One region of the Tardiphaga sp. GW822-FHT04G09 genome, then DNA from elsewhere that is predicted to be linked to it. Evidence: riboswitches for the same ligand, from Rfam matches in the RefSeq annotation. Region 1 holds a riboswitch; the other holds the start of a gene.
What was found. Region 1 has a riboswitch for cobalamin ahead of AC1RLZ_RS08265 (DUF1636 family protein). Riboswitches for the same ligand answer to the same signal wherever they lie in the genome.

Region 1 (7,956 bases):
CCGGGCGCCTTCGATACGCAGGCGCTGCCGCTCGACAGCAACGAGACCCAACATGCGCTGCATATCGGGCTTGAGCATCGCTTGAACGACGTCTTTGCCGTGTTCGGCCGCGCCGCCAGCGCTTTCCGCACACCGAATGTGGATGAACGCGTGGCGTCGGGGCCGTCATTCGACGCCAACTTCAACCCGATCCCTGGTACATTTTCGCTGAAGACCCAGACCTCCAGGGATGTCGAGGCTGGCTTCCGTATCTCGGCAGGAGCGTTCAAGGCTCAGTCGAGCATCTACGGAATGGATCTGGATAATGAAATCCAGTTCGATCCGGTGAATTTCTACAACAGAAATCTCGATCCGACCCGTCGCTACGGCTCGGAGACCAGCGCTTCGCTGCAGGCCAGCGACACGGTTCTGTTGCGCGGTGGCTTGGCGCTGACGCGCGCTGTGTTCCGAGAAGGCACCTTCGCGGGCAATGATGTGCCATTGGTATCACGCTTCACTGCCAATGCCGGCGTCACCTGGAACGTCTGGGAGAAATATGCGGTGATCGATGCGACCGTGCGCTACTGGAGCAGTCGCCGCATGGACAACGATCAGGGCAATGCTCAGCCATTGATCCCGGCGAATGCGACGGTGGACCTCAAGTTGAGCGGCGAGTATCAGAATGTCTTCTGGTCGCTGAGTGTCAATAATCTGTTCGACGCGCAATATTACGATTACGCGGTGGCCAGCACATTCACCCCGGGAAGGTTCAATGCCTATCCGCTGCCGGGGCGGACTTACCTTGTGAAGGCAGGCGCGACGTTCTGATGATCCATGTCAGTTCTCTCAGCGGCGTTGTGAACGTAGCGGTGTCGTTGAAGTCCTTCGATTTGCTCACGCTGCTGTCGCCCGGCGCGCCAGCGCTTGACTGGAGCGGGCTCGCGCCTGAACGCCATCTGCAACTGGCATTTCACGATATCGTTGAGCAGACGCCGGAGCTGATTGCGCCCGATGCCGGAACGATGCGTGCCATTCTGGATTTTGGCCGCGGCAGTACTGTCGAGCGCCCGATGCTGGTTCACTGCTGGGCCGGAATCAGCCGTTCCAGCGCTGCGGCTTATGCCATCGCCTGTGATCGCAATCCCGGCTACGAGACTGCGATAGCAGAGGAGCTCCGCAAACGTTCGGCCTATGTGACGCCGAACAAATTGATGGTGCAGTTGGCCGACGAACAGCTCGGTCGCGACGGCCGCATGGTTGAAGCCATCGCACGCATCGGCCGCGGCGCGGATGCCTTCGAGGGCGTGCCGTATCAACTGCCGCTGGTGTGGCCTATCTGATCGCGGCGGCGACGCCGAGCAGGAAACCGATCTCGAACAATTGCTCGATAGCGCCGAGGACGTCGCCGGTGTAGCCGCCGAGCAAACGGCGCGACCAGCGCGTGAGCAGGGCTGCGAATGTTGCACCGAGCAGCAAGCCGACCGCAACGGATGCAATGGTGAAGAACGCCAGCGGGATCGCTGCAAGTGCGGCGATTGTCAGCGCAAGAGTGAGTTCGTGCGACCGCACAGGTGTTTCTGCATAGGAAACCTTCATCGCTGCGGTATCGCCGCTATAGGGCAGGCGATTGATCACGAAGCCCGGTACGGCACGTGCCGCTGCATGCGCTGCGATCAGCGCCGCAGCACCTAACCAGATTGGCAGTGCGGCCATGGCTGCGACCCGCAATGCAACGCCGATGCCAAGGGCCAGTGCGCCATAGGTGCCGATGCGGCTGTCCTTCATGATGGCAAGGCGCTTCTCGATGCTCCAGCCGCCGCCGAAACTGTCGACGGTATCGGCGAGACCGTCTTCGTGCAGGGCGCCGGTGATCGCGATGCTGGTCGTCACCGCCAGCAGTGCCGCGATCAGCGGCGACCAGAATTCGCTCGCGATCAGGAATACAAGCGCGGATGCTGCGCCGATGCCGGCGCCGACAAGCGGAAAGTATTTTATCGCCCGCGCCAGCCAGTCCGGCTCCGGCGCGTTGGCCGAGTGCGGCGTCGGCAGCACGGTCAGAAAGCGGATCGCATTGAGCAGATGCGGATCCAGCGCCATCTAGATCTTTCCAGCCAGCACGTCATCGAGGCTGGCGACGTCGGTCAGCATGCGCGCGGCGGCGCGGACCAGCGGCACCGCCAGCAGTGCGCCGGTGCCTTCACCGAGGCGCAAGCCGAGATCGAGCAGCGGTTTGGCGTCGAGTGCGTTGAGTACGATGTCATGGCCGCGCTCGGCAGAGCGATGTGCGAACACGCAATAGTCGCGTGCCGCCGGGCAAAGCCGAACGGCGAGCAGCGCGGCAGCGGTCGAGATGAAACCGTCGATGATGACCGGGCGTCGCTGCGATGCCGCACCGAGCACGGCGCCGGCCATGCCCGCAATTTCGAGCCCGCCGAATTCGGCGAGCACATCCAGCGGCACAGTTGCGTCGCTGCGTGCAGCCGCTTTCGTGATCGCCGCGCGCTTGCGCGCCATACCCGCGTCGTCCTGCCCGGCACCAACGCCGATACAATCATCCAGTGGTGCCGGCGCGAGCCGATGAACCACCAATGCCGAGGAGGCGGTGTTGCCGATGCCCATCTCGCCAAGCGCGATGATGTCTGCGCCGGCCTTGATCTCGCCAACGGCGATTCGGTAGCCGCGCATCAGCGCATCAACCGCCTGCGCTGAAGTCATCGCCGGCTCATGCGCGGCATTGGCCGTCCCCATGCGCACCTTGGCGTCGATCAGCTTCGGATGAACCGGCAGTTCGGCCGCAACGCCGATGTCGATCACGCGCACACCGATATTATTGGCCGCGGCGAAAGCATTGGCTGTCGCGCGGCCGGCCAGATAGGTCATCACCATCGCAACGGTCACCGCCGACGGATATTGCGACACGCCCTCGGCGACGAGCCCGTGATCCCCTGCGAACACCAGCAGCACGGCATTGTCGCCGCGCGGTTCGCCCGGATGCCGGATCATGCCGAGCTGAAGCGCCAAGTCCTCGATTCGTCCGAGCGATCCCGGCGGCTTGGCCTTGCCGTCGATGACGGCACGGATGCCTGCCGCGATCTGCGGATCGACGGGCGCAATGGCGGGTGGTTGCCACAAGGACTGAGAATGGGCGGACATAGGGTTCCTTTTCGCGGCCTAACTGACGCAAGACGGCCTGCAAGGTCAACAGGTCGGGGCGGTCGCTTGCCGGCGCGGTTGACCCCGGCGCACCCGGCAGATAGCGTCTTTTGCGATGGTCCTTCCGCGTGGAAGGTGAATAGGGAAGCCGGTTTGAGGCCGGCGCTGCCCCCGCAACTGTAAGCGACGAGCCCGCGCTGGTGCCACTGGGAATTCCCGGGAAGGCGGCTGCAGGCTTTGACTCGCGAGCCAGGAGACCTGCCATCACGAACTGTGCTTTGGAGGCGTCGTCGGGGCGGGGTGCACCGGACGGGAGCGAACCGACGGCCATGCTGTCGGCGCGATCCAACAAAGCTCGTAGGCCCGCGAGGGCATGAACTGAGCATGTAATGGATCACGACAACGCCGACATCTCTGGCGAACAAATTTCGGTCGAACCGCCGCGACCTGTACCGGCTGGCCCCGTTGTCGTGAGCGTGTGCATCAGCTGCAAAGCCGCCGATACCGGCACGATCGTAGGCCCTGAGATGTTCGATGCCGTGAAGGCCGCGCTCGGCGATGGCGATGCTGCCGTGATGGTGCGTCCCGTGCAATGCCTCAGCGTCTGCAAGCGGCCGGCAACGGTCGCGGTGACGAGCCCGGATGGCTACACGTTCCTGTTCGGTGATCTGCAGAGTGGCAGCGGCAGCGCGGCGCTGGTGTCCTTCGTCGAGTCCTATCAAAAATCCGACTACGGCCTCGTACCTTGGCGGGAGCGCGCCGAGGTGTTGCGCAAGGGCATGGTTGCGCGCGTGCCGCCATTGCGTTGGTCGCCCGAAGACGGGCGTGCGCCGAAATGACCGCCGCTACAACAACACTGGTGCTGGGTGGTGCGCGCTCGGGCAAGTCGTCTTTCGCCGAAGGGCTGGTCGATGGCATCGGCTTGACGAAGGTCTACCTGGCCACCGCAACGACCGGCGATGACGAAATGCACGTCCGCATCGCGCAGCATCGCAGGCAGCGCGGCGAAGGCTGGATCACCGTGGAAGAACCGCTGACGCTGGTCGATGCCCTGACGCGCGAGGCCACGGTGGGGCGCGTCGTGCTGGTGGATTGCCTGACACTATGGTTGTCGAACCTGATGTTAGCCGAGCGTGATCCGGAGATCGAAGCGAAGCGTCTGGTGCGCTTCCTCGACGTCTCGCGCTATCCGATTGTCTTCGTGTCCAACGAAGTCGGGCTCGGTCTCGTGCCGGAGACCCCGCTCGGCCGTGCCTTTCGTGATGCACAGGGCCGGCTCAACCAGATCATCGCGGCCGCCGTGCCGAATGTCGCTTTCATCGCGGCCGGGCTTCCGCTCTGGCTCAAGCGTTCCCAGGAGAATTGAATGCCCCGCGTTCCCGTCACTGTGCTCACCGGATTTCTCGGCGCCGGCAAGACCACACTGCTGCGCTCGCTGCTGACCCAGGCCGATGGCCGTCGCATCGCCGTGATCGTCAATGAATTCGGCGATGCCGGTTTCGATGGCGGTCTCGTTGAGGAATGCGCGGCGAAAGCCTGCGCGCCCGGCGATATCGTCGAGCTCACCAATGGCTGCATCTGCTGCACCGTGGCCGATGACTTCGTGCCGACCATGGACAAGCTGCTGTCGCGCGAACGGCCTCTCGATGCCATTGTCATCGAGACATCGGGGCTCGCGCTGCCGCAACCGCTGCTGAAGGCCTTTGCATGGCCGGCGGTGAAGACCCGCGCCACTGTCGATGGCGTCGTCACTGTCGTCGATGCGCTGGCGCTTTCTGAGGGCCGCGTCACGCTGGACGAAGATGCTGTCGCCGAGCAACGCGCCAGGGACGAAGGCATCGAGCACGACGATCCGATCGAGGAAGTGTTTGAGGATCAGCTTGCCTGCGCAGATCTCGTGGTGCTCTCGAAGAGCGACCTGGTCGCTCCGGAGAAACTTGCCGAGATCGAAGCCAAGCTCAAAGCCGTGTTGCGCCCGGGCGTGAATATCGTGCGCTCCAAGGGCGATCTCGCGCCATCGGTGCTGATCGGCCTCAACGCCGCCGCCGAGGACGACGTGGCCGCCCGCGCCGGTCACCATGGCGAGGAGGAAGAACACGACCATGATGATTTCGACAGCATCGTCGTCAAACCCGCCGCCGCCACCAGCATCGACGCGATGCGGGCACGCATCAGTGACGCGCTCTGTCTGGACGGCGTGCTGCGTGTGAAGGGTCATGCGCGCATCGCCGACAAGCCCGCGCCGATCGTGGTGCAGGCCGTCGGTGCCCGCGTCGAGCTCGCTTTCGCGCGGCCGGATGTGGCGCAGGCCGAGCACCTCGTTGTGATCGGCCTTAAGGGATTCGACGGCGATGCGGTGCGAAGGGCACTCGCCGGGTAACGCAGGTTCACCCGTATGCATCTGAAGCTCGATACCTCCGGCAGCATTGACGACGGCGACGTCGCCCGCGATCTCGGGCAGGACACTGCCGATATCGTCGTGCTGTCGGCGGCTGACAGCGACCTGGCGGCATTCAATGCGGCGCATGCGACGCTGCCGGGCGATTTCCCCAGCGTGCGGTTCACCAACATGCTGGCGCTCGGCCATCCTGCGTCGGTCGATCTCTATGTCGAGCGCACGCTGGCCAAGGCGAAGATCGTCGTGCTGCGCATGCTCGGCGGCATCAGCTATTGGCCGCATGGCGTCGAAAGCCTGCGCAGCGACGCGCTGAGCCGCGGCGCCAAATTCGCCTGTTTGCCGGGCGAGATGGACTGGAATGCCGAGTTGGCCGCGCGTGGCACGATCAGCAGCGATGACACCCACGCGCTGTGGCGCTATTGCAGCGAGGGTGGTGTCGATAACGCGCAGCTGGCCTTGCGCTATGCCGCGCATTTGATCGGCTATGGTGAGGAGCCACCTGCGGCACGGCCGATGCCCTCAGCCGGATTCTGGCCGGGTGAACCGACACCGGATGATCGGCCCAACGCCATCGTGATCTTCTATCGCGCGCTGGTCGCTGGTGGGGATACCGTCGCGATCGATGCGTTGCGTCTGTCTTTGAGCGCACGCGGTCTCAATGCCGTCTGCCTCTATGTAACCAGCCTGAAAGACGAGCGCTCCGCCGCTTTCCTGCGTGCCGCGCTCGGAGCCTATCCGCCGGATATCATCATCAACGCGACGGCCTTCGCCACAGCGACCGCGCATGACGATGCCGGCGTGTTGTCGGCATCAGGCTGTCCGATCCTGCAGGTCGCACAGGCCGGCATCTCGCGCGCCAGCTGGGAAGCCTCGACCCGGGGTCTCACGCCGCGCGATCTGGCGATGCATGTAGTGCTGCCTGAAGTCGATGGCCGTATCTTCGCCAATGCCATCGCCTTCAAGGAACGCGGCGCCAGCGATGGTGGCTTCGCGCCGACTACATTGCAGCCGGTGCAGAATCGCATCGATGCGACCGCTGATCTGGCGCGCGCCTGGGTCCGCCTGCGCCGAACCTCCGCGAGCGAGCGCCGTGTCGCGCTGATCCTCGCGAACTATCCCAATCGTGACGGTCGTCTCGCCAATGGCGTCGGCCTCGATACGCCGCAGAGCCTCATCGATGTGATCGCAGCCATGGGCAACGCCGGATACGTCACTGGCGATGCGCCCGGCACGACAGCCGCGATGATGCAGCTATTGCAGCAGGGGCCGACCAATGCGCTTGCCGGTCGCGCGGAGCGAGACGGTGGCATGACATGGTCGCTGGCCGATTATCACGCGGCCTTTGCAACGCTTCCAACGAACGTGCGGACCGCCATCGAAGCACGCTGGGGGAGCGCCGAGCACGATCCGCATGTCGTCGATGGCGCCTTCCGCCTCGGCCTGCATCATTTCGGCAATATCACTGTCGGCGTGCAGCCGGCGCGCGGTTACAATATCGATCCTAAGAGCACCTATCACGATCCGGATCTGGTGCCGCCGCATCACTATCTCGCATTCTATCTCTGGCTGCGCCACGACTTCGACCTCCATGCCGTGGTGCATCTCGGCAAGCACGGCAATCTCGAATGGCTGCCGGGTAAGAGCGCCGGACTGTCGGCGGATTGCCTGCCCGATGCCGTGCTCGGTCCGCTGCCACATCTCTATCCATTCATCGTCAACGATCCCGGCGAGGGCATTCAGGCCAAACGCCGTGCCTCCGCCGTGATCATCGATCACCTGACGCCGCCGATGACGCGGGCTGAGCTGCACGACGATCTGGCGCGGCTGGAGAATCTGGTCGACGAATATGCCATGGCGACCGATCTCGATCCCAAGCGCGCCGCTGTGATCGCCGAGGACATCCTGTCGCTCGCCCGCGCGCAGCAGATCGATGCCGACGTCAATGTCACCCGTGACACACCGACGGGTGAGGCATTGCGCGCGCTCGATGCGCATCTCTGCGATCTCAAGGAGATGCAGATCCGTGACGGGCTGCACATCTTCGGGCGCGTGCCTGAGGATGCGCAGCGCAATGATCTCCTGGTGTCCATCGCGCGCCTGCCGCGTTCGGAGATCAAGCCGCAGGATGCGTCGCTGCATCGTGCTTTGGCTGTCGATCTCGGTCTTGGCGCGTTCGATCCGCTCACCCGCGAGATGGCCGATGATTATCTCGGTCCGCGCCCTGATGTTCTTGCCGATGTTGACGAAGCGATGTGGCGCACCACTGGTGACACCGTCGAACGGATCGAAGGACTGGCGCTGCAACTCGTCTCCGGCAAACTGCCTTGCGATCCCGCCTGGACGCGCTCCGCCGCGGTGCTTGACTGGATCAATGCGAAATTGCGGCCGGCGATTGATGCTAGCGGCGATGCGGAGATGGCTGCGTT
Region 2 (7,956 bases), on a different contig from region 1:
GCCGATCAGCGACAGCTGGTCGGTGACGGACAAGCGGTTTTCCGCGAACACGCCATATTGGTTGGTCGTGGTGCTGAAGCCCGGCACCGTCGGTGAGGTGGTCGCGTAGAACGAACCCGGATTGAAATTGAACAGTGGCACCGACGACGAGCCTGCATAGGGCGAGTTGTTGGTGTGAGTGAAGGAGATGTTGTTGACGTCGAAACCGGTGACGAATTCGTTGACCATGCCAAAGATGTGGCCGCGGAAGGTGGCGTCCAAACGGTCGCCGATCTGCGTCTGGTTGTGGAAGATTTCGATGTAGTTGCCGCCGCCGCGATCGATCAGGCCGGTCCTGGCGTTGTAGACATAGCTTTCCTCGTCGCGCCAATGCCGCTGGCTGTTCAGATAATACAAGGTGTTGCGCAGCGTGATGCCGTCGCTCACCTGCCACTCGGTTTTCACCTGGTTCCAGCTGTCCTGATAGCGGATACTGCTGTCGCTGACATTGTAGTTCTGGAAGCGCAACGACGTGTCGAGCTTGCCGTTGATCAGCGGTGTGCCGAAGTAGCGCGACGGACTGCGGTCACCGTAATCGGTTGAGATCGTCCAGGTGATGTCTTCGGTCTGTTTGATCTGCACGGCGGCGTGGACTTCGACATGGGACTGGTGGTCACGGTCGACCCAGCCATCCGACATGCTGCCGATGGCGGTGATTCGGTAGGCGACGTCCTTGCTCACGGGGCCGCCGCTGTCCACGGCGATGCGGCGCTCCATATTGGTGTCGAAAGAGATCTCTGCCTGATTACGCGGCACCCACAGCGGCAGTTTCGAGACCACATTGATGGCGCCGCCAATGGCGCCTTCGCCATACATCACCGAGGCAGGACCGCGCAGCACTTCGATGCGCTCCGACGACCAGGTGTCATAGGGGAAGGTCAGCGTGCCGGACCCGACATAGAGGCGGGTGCCGTCATACAGTGTCATCACCGTGCCGTTGCCGTTAAAGCCGCGGGTGTTGAAGGCGATGCTGCCATTGCCGGGCGCCGGCTGGGCGGTGAAGCCGATGGCGTTTTGCGTCACCGCGGCGATGATGTTTTGCTGGCCGCGTTCGGCCATGGTCTCGGCGGAGATCACTTCCACGCTGGCCGGCGTTTGCAGGCGCGTGAGGCCGAGGCGGCTGCCGGTCGATGTCGTGCCGGTGAGGTTGAGCGTCGGCGCTGCGAAGACCGGGCCTGTCGGCGCGGCGACCGGCGCGCCCGTATTGGCGGCAATGTTGCGCTGCTGCCGCGAGCGCGCAGCGCGCGTGGGCTTGCCTGATGTCGTGCGGCGTACCCGTGTTGGCGTCGCGGTCGGCTGAACTACCACGGGATCGAGTACGTGGTGCGATTGCGCAGGTCGTAGCGAGCCTTCAGCGGGCACAAGGAAGCAGGACAGTGCGACAGAGGAAAGCAGAGCACTGCATCGCTTGGATGCATGGGAGACGGAGGTCATCTACAGGACTCGCGGTTACGTGGCACGTCACCGCAAACCAAGTCGCCCCGCCGCTTTCAAACAGGCAGTGTGACTTCCACCAGGACACCCCGCCCAATGTGCTCGCGTGTGACCACGACTGGCGGCAGGTCTCCTGGCTCGCGGGTCAATGCCTGTTGCCGCCTTCCCAAGTGAACACCCAGTGGCTCTTGGCGCAGGCTCGCCGCTTACAGTTGCGGGGGCAGCCGCGGAATCGGGGATCCCCTCACCGCATTCCCTTTTGATCCCCGAAGGGAACCGTCCCGTTCACGTTAAGGTGAAATTTCCAAATGTGTCAATCTAGTCGCCAGTCATTCGCAACTTGCGCCGACAGGTGTTGATATTGCGCATCACCTGTCATCGCGGCGTCAAGCGATCTGCCTAGCACCATGGGTGTCAAAGCCAGGATCAGGAGTTCGCCATGACTTACAAGTTCTCGGCGTTACATATGTCCCGCCGCCGTTTTCTCACGCACTCAGCTGCAGCAGGCGCCAGCTTCCTGGCGATGCCCTATCTCAGCCGCGCGGCGGATCGTCCGGTGGTGTCGCATGGCGTGCAGTCCGGCGATGTCGGGATCAATAGCGGCATGATCTGGTCGCGTGCCGACCGGCCGGCGCAGATGATGGTGGAAGTCGCCACCACCGAGTCCTTCAACAATGCGCGGACCTTGCCGCCGATGGTGGCGCTGCCGGAAACCGATTTCACAGCAAAGCTGCTGCTCGACAATCTGCCGGCCGGGCAGGACATCTTCTACCGCGTCAAATTCCGTGATCTTTCGCATACGGAGATCGTCGGCGAGCCCGTGACCGGCCGCTTCCGCACCGCGCCCGCGGATCGCCGCGATGTGTCTTTCGTTTGGGGCGGCGATGTCGCCGGACAGGGCTGGGGCATCAATGCGGAGGATGGCGGCATGGTCACCTACGCCACCATGCGCAAGCACAATCCGGATTTCCTGATCCATTCCGGCGATACGATCTATGCCGACGGCCCGATCCTGCCTGAAGTGAAATTGCCTGACGGCACGGTCTGGAAGAACACCATCATCGTGCCGGAAAAGGCCAAGGTCGCCGAGACGCTCGACGAATTCCGCGCCGCGCACAAATACAATCTGCTCGACGAGAATGTTCGCGCCTTCAATGCGCAGGTGCCGATCTTCGGCCAGTGGGACGATCACGAAGTCACCAACAACTGGTCGCTCTCCAAGCAGTTGCCGGCGGCCTACAAGGAACGCGACATCACGCTGCTGGCTGCGCGCGGCGCGCGTGCCTTTCACGAGATGTATCCGATCTCGGTCAATCCGGCCGAACCGGGCCGCGTCTATCGCACGCTGAATTACGGGCCGCATCTCGACGTCTTCATGCTGGACGAGCGCAGCTATCGCGGCCCCAACGGCCCCAACCTGCAGGAGACCTATGGTCCCGATGCGTATTTCATCGGCCCGGAGCAGATGGCCTGGTTGAAGCGCGCATTGATGGCGTCAAAGGCAACCTGGAAGGTCATCGCCTCCGACATGCCGATCGGGATCGTCGTCGAGAATGATGCGGTGAATCACACGGGGTCGGAGGCGATCGCGCAGGGTGATGGCCCGGCGCGCGGCCGCGAGCTGGAGATCGCCGACATCCTGCGCTTCATCAAGTCGGCGGGTATCCGCAACACGGTCTGGCTGACCGCCGACGTGCATTACACGGCGGCGCATTACTACAATCCCGACAAGGCCCAGTTCCAGGATTTCGAGCCGTTCTGGGAGTTCGTTTCCGGGCCGTTTCATGCCGGTACGTTTGGTCCCGGAGCGATGGATAATACCTTCGGTCCCGAGGTCCGTTTCGTGAAGGCGCCGGGCCCCGGCAAGCAGAATCTGCCCCCAACGGCGGGTATGCAGTTCTTCGGACACGTCAAAATCGACGGTTCGAGCGGCCAAATGACCGTTACGCTACGGGATCGGGCCGATGTGGCCCTTTGGGCCACCGTTCTGGACCCGAAATTGAGCTAACCATTTGGCAGATTCGCATTGTTTTTCGGCGATTTCCCCCTATATTGCGCCGCAACGCGTCCGAGTACCCGGCCCCTTCTGGCCGGGTTTGCTTTTGGAGGGATTGCCCCAGCGCGTTTTCAGACGAGGCAGTTATCGAACGCGCTCGAGCGCAAGGCCCAACTCTAATTGATCTGGCCTTTTGTCGAGCATGTCTTGTTGAACCCGCATCAGGGCACCCAGACCGTAAAACAGAAGAAGACCTATGAACCTTCGCAACATTGCTATCATCGCCCACGTTGACCACGGCAAAACGACCCTCGTCGACAAGCTGCTGCAGCAGTCGGGCACCTATCGCGACAATCAGCGCGTCCAGGAACGCGCGATGGATTCGAACGACATCGAAAAAGAGCGCGGCATCACCATTCTCGCCAAGTGCACCTCGGTGCTGTGGGACGAGGTCCAGATCAACATCGTCGACACCCCGGGCCACGCCGACTTCGGCGGCGAAGTCGAGCGCATCCTGTCGATGGTCGATGGCGTGATCGTGCTGGTCGACGCTGCTGAGGGCCCGATGCCGCAGACCAAGTTCGTGGTCGGCAAGGCACTGAAGCTCGGTCTCAAGCCGATCGTCGCGATCAACAAGGTCGACCGTCAGGACGCCCGCATCACCGAAGTCGTCAACGAAGTGTTCGACCTGTTCGCAGCGCTCGACGCCACCGACGACCAGCTCGACTTCCCGATCCTGTACGGATCAGGCCGCAACGGCTGGATGGCCGACAGCCCGGACGCGTCGCATGACGTCGGCATGAAGCCGCTGTTCGATCTCGTCATCAAGCATGTGCCGCCGCCGGTGGTGGAAGAAGGCCCGTTCCGCATGCTCGGCACGATCCTGGAAGCCAACCCCTATCTCGGCCGCATCATCACCGGCCGCATCTCGTCGGGTTCGGTGAAGCCGAACCAGGCGGTCAAGGTGCTGTCGCGTGACGGCAAGGTCGTCGAAACCGGCCGTATCACCAAGATCCTGGCCTTCCGCGGCCTCGAGCGCCAGCCGGTGGAACTCGCCGAAGCCGGCGACATCGTTGCCATCGCCGGTCTGCCCAAGGGCACCGTTGCCGATACCTTCTGCGATCCGTCGGTTGAAGTTCCGATCCAGGCCCAGCCGATCGATCCGCCGACCGTGTCGATGTCCTTCATCGTCAACAACTCGCCGCTCGCCGGTACCGAAGGCGACAAGGTCACCAGCCGCCTGATCCGCGACCGCCTGCTGCGCGAAGCCGAAGGCAATGTCGCGCTCAAGGTCGTCGAATCCGCCGACCGTGACGCCATGGAAGTCTCGGGCCGCGGCGAATTGCAGCTCGCGATCCTGATCGAGAACATGCGCCGCGAAGGCTTTGAGCTGTCGGTGTCGCGTCCGCGCGTGGTTCTCACCAAGGACGAGAACGGCAACACGCTCGAGCCGGTCGAGGAAGTCGTCATCGACGTGGATGAGGAATTCTCCGGCGTGGTCGTTCAGAAGATGAGCGAACGCAAGGCCGAGATGATCGAGATGCGTCCGTCGGGCGGCAACCGCCTGCGTCTGGTGTTCTACGCGCCGACCCGCGGCCTGATCGGCTATCAGGGCGAACTTATGACCGATACCAAGGGTACCGCGATCATGAACCGGCTGTTCCACGACTACCTGCCCTATAAGGGCGAGATCGCCGGCCGCCGTAATGGCGTGTTGATCTCCAACGATCAGGGCGAAGCGGTTGCCTATGCCATGTTCAAGCTGGAAGATCGCGGTCCGATGATGATCGAGCCGGGCTGGAAGGTCTACAAAGGCATGATCATCGGCGAGCACACCCGCGAGAACGATCTCGAACTCAACGTTCTCAAGGGCAAGCAGCTCTCCAACATCCGCACCACGTCGAAGGATGAAGCGGTTCGTCTCACGCCGCCGATCCGCATGACCCTCGAAAAGGCGCTGGCCTATATCGAGAGCGACGAGCTGGTCGAGATCACCCCCAAGTCGATCCGCCTGCGCAAGAAGCATCTCGATGCCAACGACCGCAAGCGCGCCGAAAAGACCAAGGAAGTGATCGCGTAAGCGACGAGCTTTCTTTGACTGGTTACGAATGCCCGGCGAAAGCCGGGCATTTTTGTTTTGCGCTGCCCCACATTGTCATCCCGGGCTCGGTCCCGTCGCCTTCGGCGCCGATCCCGTCCTCCGGCACACCAATGGTGTGCCGGAGGATGACGAGTGGGTTGCTACGTCACGACCCCTTCGGTGCGCCCTGTTGCTTCATCGGATCGGCCTTCGCAAACGCGTCCATGGCCTCGCAGGTGGCGACGATGCGATTGATGGTCGGAATGCCTGCAATTTCGATCTTCAACACCTTCATGGTCGCGGTGATGCTGAGCAGGCAGATGTCGGCGATCGTCACCTCGTTGCCATGACAGAAGCGGCCGGTGGCAGGCTCGGTGGCCAGGCGTTCTTCCACGGCGGCGAGGCCTGTCGTGAACCAGTGCACCAGCCAGGCGCGGATTGCGGCATCGTCGAAGCCGGCGGTGATGGCGAGATATTTGCGCACCCGCGGCGTAACGAGCGGATGGGTGTCGGCGGCCAGCATCGCGGCGATCGAGCGTACCCGGGCGCGGCCGTGTGGATCGCTCGGCAGTAGCGGCGGGGTCGGGTGGATCTCGTCGAGGAATTCCAGGATCGCCAGCGACTGCGTGAGCGGCAGGTGGCCGGGCTCGATCAGGGCCGGGATCGCGCCGAGCGGATTGATCTTGAGGAACGCGTCGCCGCGCTGTTCGCCCTTGTCGAGATCGATCACGCGCTCGTGCGCTTCCAAACCCTTCAAGTTGAGCGCCACGCGCACCCGGTAGGTCGCGGATGTTCGCCAGAAGCCGTAGAGCTCGAACTCGTGTGGGGCTGTCATGCGTCTTCTCCGAGGGCAGCGGTGGCTTGAATAATTCAAGCAAGCCTTTATCCCGGTGTCACGACAATCCGGTGTGACATGACGTGATGAGCACGAATCTCCCCTCCGAAGTTGATGTCGCCATCATCGGTGCCGGTGCCGCCGGCCTCGGTGCGGCACGTGCGCTGGAAGGTTCCGGGCTCTCGGTGATCGTGCTGGAAGCGCGCGACCGGATCGGTGGCCGTGCCCATACCATCATGGCAGCGCCCGGTATTCCGTTCGATCTCGGCTGCGAATGGCTGCACTCCGCCGACAGGAACGATTTTGTCGGCATCGCGAAGGACCTTGGCTTTGCCGTCGACAAGTCGCGCCCGCCGTGGCGCGATCAGGCCTATGACGTCGCCTTCTCAAAGACGAAGCGCGATGAGTTCTTCGCCGCGATAGACGCCTTTTATGAGCGAGCCGAAGAAGCCGCGGAAAACGAGATCGATGCGCCTGCCGCGACATGCCTCGAGCCGGGCAATCCGTGGAATCCGATGATCGACGCGGTCTCCACCTATATCAACGGTTTCGAGCTCAAGGATGTGTCGCTGCACGACATGGACGCCTATGAGGACACCGAGGTCAACTGGCGCCTGCCCGATGGCTATGGTGCGCTGATCGCGGCCTATGGCGCGCCGTGTCCGGTGGCGCTGAATACCGAAGTGACACTGATCGATCACTCAGGTGCGCGCATCCGCATCGAGACCTCACGTGGCACGCTGGGCGCGGCGAAAGTCATCGTCTGCGTGCCGACCAATCTCATCGCCAACGCGCATATCCGCTTCACGCCGCCATTGCCCGGCAAGGTCGATGCTGCCGCCAGCCTGCCGCTCGGCGCCGACAACAAGGTGATGCTGGCGCTTGCCGATGCGGAGAAGTGGCCGTCCGATATCGGCTTGCGCGGCGCCGCCATGCGCACCGGCGTCGGCAGCTTTCATCTGCGCCCCTCCGGCCGTCCCTGCATCGCCGGTTTCTTCGGCGGCAGTTTCGCGCGCGAGCTCGAAGACGCCGGCGACGGGGCGCTCGCTGCGCAAAGCATCGACGAGATCGTCACGCTGCTCGGCTCGGATATCCGCAGCAAGCTCACGCCCCTCGCGGAATCCCGCTGGGGCCACGACCGCTTCGCACAGGGCGCCTATTCTGCGGCGAAGCCCGGCCATGCCGAAGCCCGCGCCGTGCTCGCCGCGCCGGTGAATGGCAAACTGTTCTTCGCCGGCGAGGCGACATCGCCGAACTTCTTCTCGACAGCTCACGGCGCGCGAGAGAGCGGCGAGAGGGCGGCGAGGGAAGTGTTGAACGAGGGCAAGCCCGCGAAGGCGTAACGGATAGCGCTACTCGATCACCCTTGCTCGCATCTCCGCATCCGGCACGATACACGCCTCCGTCTTTCCGAAGATGCGATAGCGGTTGGTTGCAATCAGGCTGTAGACGGGATTGCGCAATGCCTTCGGGATGGCGAACAGTAGGCGCACCCACTGCCAGCCGGGCAGGGTCGATAACACTGTCAGCGCCGCATCGGATTGTAAGTAAGCCACGCCGCCATGGATCACG

Region 2: another riboswitch for cobalamin. It lies ahead of AC1RLZ_RS19260 (TonB-dependent receptor); the one in region 1 lies ahead of AC1RLZ_RS08265 (DUF1636 family protein).

The regions. Positions count from the first base shown of each region.
Region 1 is NZ_JBXAMO010000003.1:327,487-335,442, forward strand. It holds gene AC1RLZ_RS08245 (TonB-dependent receptor) at 1-807, shown strand, start outside; gene AC1RLZ_RS08250 (tyrosine phosphatase family protein) at 807-1,319, shown strand; gene cobS (adenosylcobinamide-GDP ribazoletransferase) at 1,312-2,076, opposite strand; gene cobT (nicotinate-nucleotide--dimethylbenzimidazole phosphoribosyltransferase) at 2,077-3,132, opposite strand; cobalamin riboswitch at 3,232-3,412, shown strand; gene AC1RLZ_RS08265 (DUF1636 family protein) at 3,522-3,971, shown strand; gene cobU (bifunctional adenosylcobinamide kinase/adenosylcobinamide-phosphate guanylyltransferase) at 3,968-4,498, shown strand; gene cobW (cobalamin biosynthesis protein CobW) at 4,499-5,512, shown strand; gene cobN (cobaltochelatase subunit CobN) at 5,528-7,956, shown strand, end outside.
Region 2 is NZ_JBXAMO010000011.1:83,024-90,979, reverse strand. It holds gene AC1RLZ_RS19260 (TonB-dependent receptor) at 1-1,473, opposite strand, end outside; cobalamin riboswitch at 1,580-1,767, opposite strand; gene AC1RLZ_RS19255 (alkaline phosphatase D family protein) at 1,913-3,481, shown strand; gene typA (translational GTPase TypA) at 3,726-5,549, shown strand; gene maiA (maleylacetoacetate isomerase) at 5,716-6,384, opposite strand; gene AC1RLZ_RS19240 (flavin monoamine oxidase family protein) at 6,471-7,727, shown strand; gene AC1RLZ_RS19235 (thiol-disulfide oxidoreductase DCC family protein) at 7,737-7,956, opposite strand, start outside.